DNA from 2 places in the Acuticoccus sp. MNP-M23 genome. Region 1 is predicted to be linked to the other one. Evidence: predicted binding sites of a transcription regulator. Region 1 holds the regulator's gene; the other holds the start of a gene.
What was found. Region 1 encodes LexA, which represses DNA repair genes until DNA is damaged. Its sites were predicted from a motif close to TGTTCNNNNTGTGTTCNG; they were not measured.
Positions count from the first base shown of each region.

Region 2: the regulator LexA is predicted to act here: its motif matches at 4,011-4,028, upstream of dnaE (DNA polymerase III subunit alpha).

Region 1 covers NZ_CP133480.1:3,159,701-3,164,694, forward strand. Annotated here, with positions in the region: gene trpC (indole-3-glycerol phosphate synthase TrpC) at 1-691, shown strand, start outside; gene glp (gephyrin-like molybdotransferase Glp) at 688-1,854, shown strand; gene lexA (transcriptional repressor LexA) at 2,004-2,720, shown strand; tRNA gene RDV64_RS14665 (tRNA-Ser) at 3,001-3,090, shown strand; partial or broken gene RDV64_RS14670 (IS630 family transposase) at 3,305-4,159, opposite strand; gene RDV64_RS14675 (hypothetical protein) at 4,236-4,451, shown strand; gene RDV64_RS14680 (hypothetical protein) at 4,710-4,994, opposite strand, start outside.
Region 2 covers NZ_CP133480.1:137,301-142,294, reverse strand. Annotated here, with positions in the region: gene RDV64_RS00665 (threonine/serine dehydratase) at 1-338, shown strand, start outside; gene dnaE (DNA polymerase III subunit alpha) at 355-3,783, opposite strand; gene RDV64_RS00655 (ABC transporter ATP-binding protein) at 4,053-4,739, opposite strand; gene RDV64_RS00650 (lipoprotein-releasing ABC transporter permease subunit) at 4,739-4,994, opposite strand, start outside.

The DNA of each region.
Region 1 (4,994 bases):
CAACAACCGCGATCTGCGCAGCTTCCGCACCGACCTTGGCGTGACCGAACGCCTGGCGCCTTTGGTGCCGGCCGACAGGCTGGTGATTGCCGAGTCCGGCATTGCCACCAATGCCGACGTGGCGCGGTTGCAGTCCTCAGGCGTGAACGCCTTTCTGGTTGGCGAAAGCCTGATGCGCCACGACGACGTGACCGCCGCAACCCGTGCGCTTCTGGGCAGCGGCCTCACCCATCTGGCCGCAGACGGTTCGGCGCACATGGTGAATGTCGGCGCGAAGGCGGAAACCGAGCGGTCGGCCACGGCCGAGGGCGTCGTGACGATGGCGCCCGAAACGCTCGCCGCCATCGAGGCCGGCAACATCAAGAAGGGCGATGTCCTGTCGGTTGCGCGCATTGCGGGTATCATGGCGGCCAAGCGCACGTCGGACATCATTCCGCTGTGCCACCCCATCGCGCTCACCGGCGTCACGGTCGACCTCTCGCCGGATGCGTCGCTGCCGGGTGTTCGGATTGTGGCGCGCGCAACCACCACGGGTAAGACCGGCGTGGAGATGGAAGCGTTGACGGCCGCCACCGCAGCCGCGCTCACCGTCTACGACATGGCGAAGGCACTCGACCGTGCGATGGTGATCGGCCCGGTGCGCCTTCTGGAGAAAGCGGGAGGGCGCTCCGGCCACTGGCGCGCCCCATGATCGACGTGGACGAGGCGCGCCGCCGGCTCTTTGCCACCGCGCGCCGGACCGCTGCCGAAACCGTGCCGCTGTCCGCCGCCACCGGACGCGTCCTCGCCGCGCCCGTGACGGCGCTCCGCAACCAGCCGCCCTTCGCCGCATCCGCCATGGATGGCTACGCCGTGCGCGCCGCCGATCTTTCCGCTCCGCTCCAGGTGGTGGGGGAGGCGGCAGCCGGCGGCCGCTTTGAAAGGCCGCTCGGACAGGGCGAGGCCGTGCGCATTTTCACCGGCGCGCCTGTCCCGGAGGGCGCCGATGCCGTCCTCATCCAGGAGGACGTGACCCGCACCGGCGACACCATCACCACAACAGAGACGCTGTCTCCCGGCGCCAACATGCGCGAAGCAGCGCTCGACTTTGCGCAAGGCGACATCCTGCTGCCCGCCGGGCTCCGCCTTGCACCCCGCCATGTGGCCCTGGCGGGGGCAGGGGGGCACGGCACGGTTCCGGTGCAATGCCGCCCGCGGGTTGCAATTCTGGCAACGGGAGACGAGCTCGTCGTCCCCGGCGCGCCCCTTGGTGCGGACAGCATTGTCGCCTCCACAACCCCCGCAATTGCCGCAATGGTGGAGGCGGCGGGCGGCGTGGCCGTCGACCTTGGCATTGCCCCGGACGATCAGGCCGAAATTGCGCGGCGCGCCCGTGCCGGGCTTGATGAGGCGGACATCCTGGTCACCCTCGGCGGCGCGTCTGTCGGTGACCACGATCTTGTCCGCCCGGCACTGGCCGACCTCGGCATTGCGCTCGATTTCTGGAAGGTCGCCGTCCGTCCGGGGAAACCGCTGATGTTTGCGCCAGAGCCGCTGGTGCTCGGCCTGCCCGGCAACCCGGTGTCCGGTGTGGTCTGCACAATCCTGTTTCTGGTGCCGCTGGTGGAGGCGATGCTCGGGATCGAGACGCCGGGACCCACCCTGCACGACGGCATCCTTGCCGCCGCCCTGCCCAAGAACGGTCCGCGGCGTGACCATGTGCGCGCGCGCCGCACCGAAAGCGGTTTGGCAGCATTCGACCGGCAGGATTCGTCAATGCTCGCTATACTCAGCAGGGCGGACGCGCTTATTGTTCGCCAGCCCCACGCGCCGGCGGCGCAGCCGGGCGAACCGTGTGTGTACATCGCGCTCTGAGTTCTGTTCTTTTCCAAGAGAGCAGCCTGAACGAATGAAGAAGGTTGTAGAACACACGACGAACGTGTACAAAGTGTTCATGGATCGATCGAAGCGATTCGCAAACTCTCATGCGCGCACGGTGTGCGCCGGCCAATTCGGTTGGGCTAATGCTGACGAAAAAGCAGTACGATCTCCTCATGTTCATCCACCAGCGGATGACGGAGTCCGGTGTGCCGCCCTCCTTCGAAGAGATGAAGGACGCGCTCGACCTGAAGTCGAAGTCCGGCATCCACCGGCTGATCACGGCGCTTGAGGAGCGGGGCTTCATTCGGCGCCTGCCCAACCGCGCCAGAGCGCTGGAAGTGTTGCGTCTTCCCGATTCCATCCAGCCGCCCGCCCGCCAGAAGGGGTTCTCCCCATCGGTGATCGAAGGGTCCAACAGGCCGGCCGAGCGGGTCAACTTCTCCCGTCCGCCGCTGCGCCCGGTCCAGGCGGCTGTCGAGGTTGTCGATGTGCCGATGATGGGCCGGATTGCTGCCGGCGTTCCCATCGAGGCAATCCAGCAGAAGAGCCACGCCGTTCACCTCCCGGCCGACATGCTCGGCCCGGGCGAACACTTCGCACTCGAAGTCCGCGGCGACTCAATGATCGACGCCGGCATCAACGACGGTGACACGGTTGTCGTCCGCCGGACCGACCGCGCGGAGACCGGTGAGATTGTCGTTGCCCTGGTGGACGAGGAGGAGGCGACCCTGAAGCGCCTTCGCAAGCGCGGCAACACCGTTGCGCTGGAAGCGGCCAATCCGCAGTACGAGACGCGCATCTTCGGCTCGGACCGCGTCCGCATCCAGGGCAAGCTGGTGGCACTCCTGCGCCAGTACTGAACCGGCACCGCTCTGACGTTATTCGGGGTTGCTGCCTGCCCGACCCTTGCGTGTGTCACAGCGGGGCAATGCGATCATGCCGGCCGCGTCGCAAGCCGATCAAGGCGATTTCAACCAAGGCGTCACTGCGCCCCGAACGCTTTCGCCTCCGAATAAGTGATCGGCCGTCTGCGCTGCGGTGCGATCTCCGCGCAGTGCGGAGCGCTGGCAAAAAATAGCGTTAAGCGCGGTGATTAGCGGCTTGCCGATCCGCTCAAGCCCGACTAGGTATTGCGCCGCGGGAGAGGTGCCGGAGCGGTCGAACGGGGCGGTCTCGAAAACCGTTGTGCGAGCAATCGTACCCAGGGTTCGAATCCCTGTCTCTCCGCCATTTGATCAGTGTCCTTGTTTTTCAATGATTTAGCTAGGTCTTACCTGGCAGAGTTAATTAGCAAACTGCATAGCGCTGACTGTGTGATTGAGCGTCGGGTATGCCGGATCATGCATGGCGCTATTTCATGGATAATTGCAGTTAGACCCGAGAGCCATTCTAAAGCCCTTAGGGCGGTTCGCGCTCAGTCTGGGTCATAGCCGGCTGCGCGGAACTAGGCTCGGGCCTCGTCCGGCGTGACGAGGTCGAGGATTTCGCCGATGCGGTCCCACAGGTTGGTGACGGTTCGCTCCGCCGCCGTTCGAAGGAGCGCCTTGATCTTGGCGAAGGCCATCTAGATCGGGTTGAAGTCGGGGCTATAGGGCGGCAGGAACATGAGCCTCGCCCCGGCGCTCTCGATCAGGGCGCGAACGCGGCAGCCCTTTTGACTGCCGAGGTTGTCCATCACGACGACATCGCCCGGCGACAGGCATGGTGCGAGAACCTGCTCCACGCAGGCCTCGAACCAGATGCCGTTGATCGCCCGGTCCAACGCCGTCGGCAGGACGATCCACGACAGCGAGAGCCCTGCGAGCAGCGCTGTCGTCTTCCAATGGTCGAACGGCAGCGGCATGCGCAGCCTAGTCCGCCGGGCGCATCGGCCGTGGGTGTGGGCCATCTTCGTGTAGGCCCAGGTCTCGTCGACGAAAATCAGGCGCTTGGCGTCGAGCTCGTCCTGTCCGTCGAACCAAGCGTGCCGCCGGGCAAGAATGTCCGCGCGGTCCTGCTCAACCGCGTGGCCAGTCTTTTTTGCGCGTGATCTCATGGCGGCGGAAGAAGCGCGACAGCGCCGAGAGGGAGACGGTGCCGCCGGTTTCACCGAACCTTGCCTTCAGATTGACAAGGGTGATGTCGCCGGTGCCGTCCTGGATCGCGAGGGTGGGCTCGGCTGGACTTTGGTGAGGTAGGACCAGCGGTCGCCACCTTGGCGCCCGGCGCGGCATGAGCCGTTGCGTTGCCAAGCCTCGTAACGTCGGGTCGGCGTGGTTGGAGCGACGTCGAAACACGGCGCGGCCCGCCGGCGGGTCATGCCGGCGTGATGCACATGCGCCCCGGGCTGCCACAAAAGAATCCACCTCACGTCTTTCGTGGAGGCCCTTGCGAACATGGTCGTCGGCTATGCCATCGCAATCGCGACGCAGCTCGTCGTGTTTGCGTCGTTCGGCCTGCCGGTGCGCATTTCGGACGCGCTCGGGATCGGCACGGTGTTCACCCATCTTGAGCCTGGTGCGCAGCGTCGTTCTGCGGCGGGTGTTCGCGGTGTTTCGGGTCCGCACCTGCAGTTCTCGCTGGGCGAAGCGGACCTCGGGCCGCCGCGGTGATGCGCTATGGGCTCCGACGAAGCGGCCAGCCGCGGGACGATGTCCAGCATTCCAATCCCGGTCGCCACGTTGAGGGTGCGGCCAGCGGCGGCGGACTGGAGCCGCAGGGCCCCGATCGTTTTTGTTGACGAGCGCCACGCCGCCGGACGTCTCGGCGGACCATAACGCCTATTCCCGCCGCGTGCGGGCCGAGGTCCAGATCCCCGGTCGGACCCCGTAGGCCATTTCCGGGTGAGGGGGCGTCGACCCCCAAAGCCGTTACTGGATGGAGAGGTCGATGCGGAAGCCGGCGGTTTTCCCGGCGTCGGCGTCGGTGCCCATCTGGTAAACGCGGATCGCATAGTCACCGTCTGACGGTAGCGGCACGGTGGTGCTGTTGCCATCAATGGAACTGTTGTAGATCGCTTCGCCTGCGGATTCCGGCGGCAGAACGTTAAAGTAAACCGATCCAGTTCCGTTCGTTCCGTCCACTGTCAGTTCGATGAACATCTCCTGACCCGCTTTGGCGCCAAGCATGTAGTCGATGTATTCATCGCCTTCGAT
Region 2 (4,994 bases), 1.9 Mb from region 1:
ACGATACCACCCGTTCGATCACCAGCGGCCGGCACGAGGCGAACGCGAAGCTGGCCGGCTCCCTTGCCGATGCGCTTCTGGCGCGAACCCCTGGCCAGTTGACGCTCCCCATCCTGAAGGCCCACGCACGCCCCGGCTTTACTGCGGGCGACGCCGACATGAAGGCCGCAGTCGCCTTTGCCGCGAGAGAACTCAAGCTCATTTGCGAGCCGGGCGGGGCCATTGCGCTGGCGGCGCTTCTCTCGGGGGCGGCGCGCTTTTCCGGCGGCACCGTTGCGATCGTCCTGTCGGGCGGCAACATCGACGATGCGATGCTGGCCGATTGCCTCGCCGCCTGACCTGAAGCTTGCAGCCTCAGTGCGAGGTTTCGGTGTAGCGCACGTCCACCACGCCCGCCATGGAGCGGATGGCGTTGGCCACGGAGCGTGACACCGCACGGCCCGATTGCAGCACGATGTCCGTTTCCGTGCCGCACGGGGCGAGCGCGACAAACGTCACGCCGCAAGCGCCGGTGTCGCCCAGAAGCTTGTCGATGGAGACGATGGCCGTCGGCCGGTCGATGAACACCTTGAGGGAGCGCTGGCCGGCGCCGGCCAGCTTGGTCAATGGCTCCACGTTCTGGATGCGCACGGCCAGCCCTTCGTCCCGCTCCTGCGCGGTGACCGTGAGGAGGACGCAGGCGCCGGGGTCCAGCCGGTCGCGGCAGGCCTCCAGCGTATCCTGAAACACGACCGCCTCGAACTGACCTGACGGATCGGACAGCTGGACGATGGCAATGCGATTGCCGCTCTTGGTGCGCCGCTCCTGCCGCGAGATCACCACGCCCGCAAGCCGCGTCCCCGCGCCGACGCGCACCTGCTGCGCAAAATCCCGCCAGCGGGGGACGCTGGCGCCGCGCAGCGCTTCGGCATAGTCGTCCAGCGGATGGGCCGAGAGGTAGAAGCCGATGGCGTCGTGCTCGCGCTTCAGCCGTTCGGCGGGTGTCCACGCGGCATCGGTGGGCAGGCGCAGGTCTTCTGCCTTGGCTTCGCCAAAGAAGTCATTCTGGCCCATGGCCGCAGTGCTGGCGACGCGGTTGGCAACGCCCATGATCTGGTCGAGGCCGCCCGACAGCGTGGCACGGTCGGTGCCGAAACAATCGAATGCGCCGGCGCACACCAGCGCATCCAGCGCACGCTTGGAGGCGACTTTCGGGTCGAGCCGGTTCGCAAAGTCGGTGAGGCTCTTGTAGGGCTCGGTCTGCGAGGCCTCGATGAAGTCGACCAGCGGACGGCCGACGCCTTTCACCGCCGCAAGGCCGTAGACGATGGCATCGTCCACCACGGTGAATTCCGCGCGGGACGTGCGCACGCACGGCGGTTTGACGTCAAAGCCCATGCGCTGCGCCTCGGCGCGAAAATCGTTCAGCTTGTCGGTGTTGCCCATGTCGAGCGTCATCGAGGCGGCCAGGAACTCCTTGGGGTGGTTCGCCTTGAGATAGGCCGTGTGATAGGCGACCAGCGCATAGGCTGCGGCGTGCGACTTGTTGAAGCCGTAGTTGGCGAACTTGGCCACAAGATCGAAGATGTGGTTGGCGTCTGCGGCGGAGGTGCCGCGCGCCTCGGCGCCTTCCACGAAGCGGTCGCGCTGGACGGCCATTTCGGCAGCGATCTTCTTGCCCATGGCGCGCCTGAGAAGGTCAGCTTCGCCGAGCGAGTAGCCGGAGAGGACCTGCGCGATCTGCATCACCTGCTCCTGGTAGATGATGATGCCGTGGGTCTCTTTCAGGATCGGCTCCAGCATGGGGTGGAGGTAGTCCGGTTCCTCCAGCCCCTGCTTGCGCAGGTTGTAGCTCGGGATGTTGTCCATCGGGCCCGGGCGATAGAGCGCCACGATGGCGATGATGTCCTCGAACCGGTCCGGCTTCATGCCAACCAGCGCCTTGCGCATCCCCTGGCTTTCCAGCTGGAACACGCCGGCCGTCTCGCCGCGGGCCAGAAGCTCGTAGGAGGCCTTGTCGTCGAGCGGGAGGGTGTCGAGGTCGATGGGTTCGTCGATCAGTGCCAGCGCGCGCTGGATGGTGGTGAGCGTTTTCAGGCCCAGAAAGTCGAACTTGACGAGGCCGGCGCTCTCCACCCACTTCATGTTGTACTGGCTGACCGGCAGCGGCGAGCGCGGATCGCGGTACAGCGGGACGATCTCTTCCAGCGCCCGGTCGCCAATGACGATGCCGGCGGCGTGGGTGGAGGCGTGGCGGTAGAGGCCTTCCAGCTTCAGCGCCATCTGCAGGAGGCGGTCGACCTCGCCGTCCTCCTTGCGGGCCTGCTGGAGCGCGGGCTCGGTCTTCATCGCCTCGCCCAGCGTGACCGGGTTGGCGGGGTTCGACGGCACCATCTTGGCGAGCTGGTCGACCTTGAAATAGGGCATGTCGAGGACGCGGCCGACGTCGCGCACCACGGCGCGCGCCTGCAGCGTTCCGAAGGTGATGATCTGCGCCACCTTGTCGGCGCCGTAGCGCTTCTGAACGTAGGTGATCACCTCGTCGCGCCGGTCCTGGCAGAAGTCGATGTCGAAGTCCGGCATCGAGACGCGCTCTGGGTTGAGGAAGCGCTCGAACAGGAGGTCGAACCGGAGGGGATCGAGGTCGGTGACCGTCAGCGCGTAGGCGACCAGCGAGCCGGCACCCGAGCCGCGGCCCGGCCCGACCGGAATGTCCTGCTGCTTCGCCCACTGGATGAAGTCCGCCACGATGAGGAAGTAGCCGGGGAACTTCATCGACGTGATGATGGAAAGTTCGTGCTCCAGCCGCTTGGCGTAGACCTCGCGCTCGACGCCGGGCGCCATGCCGCGGGTGGCAAAGCGTTTTTCCAGCCCCTCCAGCGCCATGGTGCGCAGGCGCTCGGCCTCCGCCTCGATGTCGTCCGCCGCGTCGCGCGCTTCGCCGCCGCCTTCGCCGGCAAGGAAGCTCGGCAGCATCGGGCCGCGCTTGCGCGGGCGGTAGGAGCACCGCAGCGCCACCTCGGCGGTGTTCTCGATGGCCTCCGGCAGGTCCGCGAACAGGGCTTCCATCGCGCTTTGCGGCTTCAGCCAGTGTTCGGCGGTGAGGCGGCGGCGGTCGTCATCGCCAAGGCGGCGGCCTTCGGCAATGGCGATCAGCGCGTCGTGCGCCTCGTAGTCATCGTGGGCGGCGAAGTAGGCCTCGTTGGTGGCAACCAGCGGAAGGCCCATGTCGTAGGCCATGTTGACGGTGGCCTCTTCCAGCGTGGTCTCGCCCTTGTCGCCGTGGCGCTGGAGTTCGCAGTAGAAGCGATCGCCGAAGGTTTCGGCAAGCGCGGCGGTCATCGCGCGGGCGGCATCCAAGTCGCCATCGCGTAACGAGAAGCCGACGGGGCCGCCGAGCCAGCCGGACAGCGCGATGATGCTTTCGCTATAGGTCGCGCAGTCCGCCATCGAGACGCTGGGGGAGCGGCCTTCGGACGACAGGTACGCGTGGCTGATGAGGCGCTGCAGGTTCATGAACCCGGTTTCGTTCGCGGCGTAGAGGGGGAGCCGCGTCACCGGGGTGATCTGCTTGCCGTTCTGGATCCGCTCGGGCAGGCGCAAGGGAACGGTGCAGCCGATGATCGGCTGGATGCCCGCCTCGAATGCCTTTTCGGAAAACTCCAGCGCGCCGAAGAGGTTGGCGGTGTCCGTCACCGCCACGGCGGGCTGCTTGTCATCCCCTGCGAGGCTGATGATCTTCTTCAGCTGCATCGCGCCCTCGAGGAGCGAGAACGCCGAGTGAACACGCAGGTGAATGAACATGTGCCGCTCCGTTCGCGCCTGAGGCCGGCGGCCGATTGCCGCCGGATGATGAAGGCCCGCCAGAGTAGGCGGCGAGCCGGCTGGCGTAGAGGCTAGATGATGGACTGAACGTGCCCCATCCACAGATAGACCGCGCCGAGGAAGGACGCGCAGGACACCAGGCCACCGAGATCGAGAATGAACCGCTTCATGACTGCCTCTCCATTTGTTCTATGGAGGGACTGTATGAGAATATTACGAGAACATCAATTGAGGTGTTCTGGTTCGTTCTATGAGTCGGTTACCAAACCGTTACTGAGGTGCACAATCCTATCCATGTCACCAGCCAGCGCGGGGTTGTGCGTGGCGACCAGTGCGGCTAGGCCGTTCTCGCGGCTGAGCGATAGGAACGCATCCCGAACGTTTTCCGCAGTGCCCTGGTCAAGGTTCCCGGTCGGTTCGTCTGCCAGGAGCAGGTCGGGCTTGTTGGCGACCGCTCTTGCGATGGCGACGCGCTGGCGCTCGCCGCCCGACAGTGCGCCGGGGCGGTGGGTGCGGCGGGAGGCAAGGCCGAGCGTTTCCAGAAGATCGTCGGCCCGTTTGAGCGCGGCGCCGGGGGAAACGCCCGCAAGCCGCTGGGGCAGCGCGACATTCTCCCGTGCCGTGAAGTCGCCGAGAAGGTGGTGGAACTGGTAGACGAAGCCGATCCTGTCACGCCGGATGGCGGTGCGTTCCTTGTCGGACAGGTGTCCGGCATCGATGCCGCCAATGGCCACCGTGCCGCCGCTCGGCCGTTCCAGAAGCCCCGCGATCTGCAGGAGCGTGGATTTGCCGGCGCCGGACGGGGCAACCAGTGCCACCAGCTCGCCGCGCAGGATGGTGAGGTCGACGCCGGTGAGGACGTTGACCACGGTATCGCCGTCGCCAAAGTGACGGGTGACGCCCGTAAGCGCCAGAGGCGGTGGGGTCTCGCTCATCAATCGGCCTTCAGCGCATCGACGGGGTCCGTCTTGGCCGCTTTCCATGCCGGATAGATGGTGGCCAGCAGCGAGAGGATCAGCGCCATGGCAACGACGACTGTGGTCTGGGTGGAGTCCATGTCGGCCGGCATCTTGGACAGGAAATAGAGTTCCGGCGAGAACAGCTCGGTCCGCAGGAGGGACGAGATGAACTGCCGGATCGCCTCGATGTTGAGCGCGATCAGCGTCCCCAGCACGAAGCCGATCAGCGTG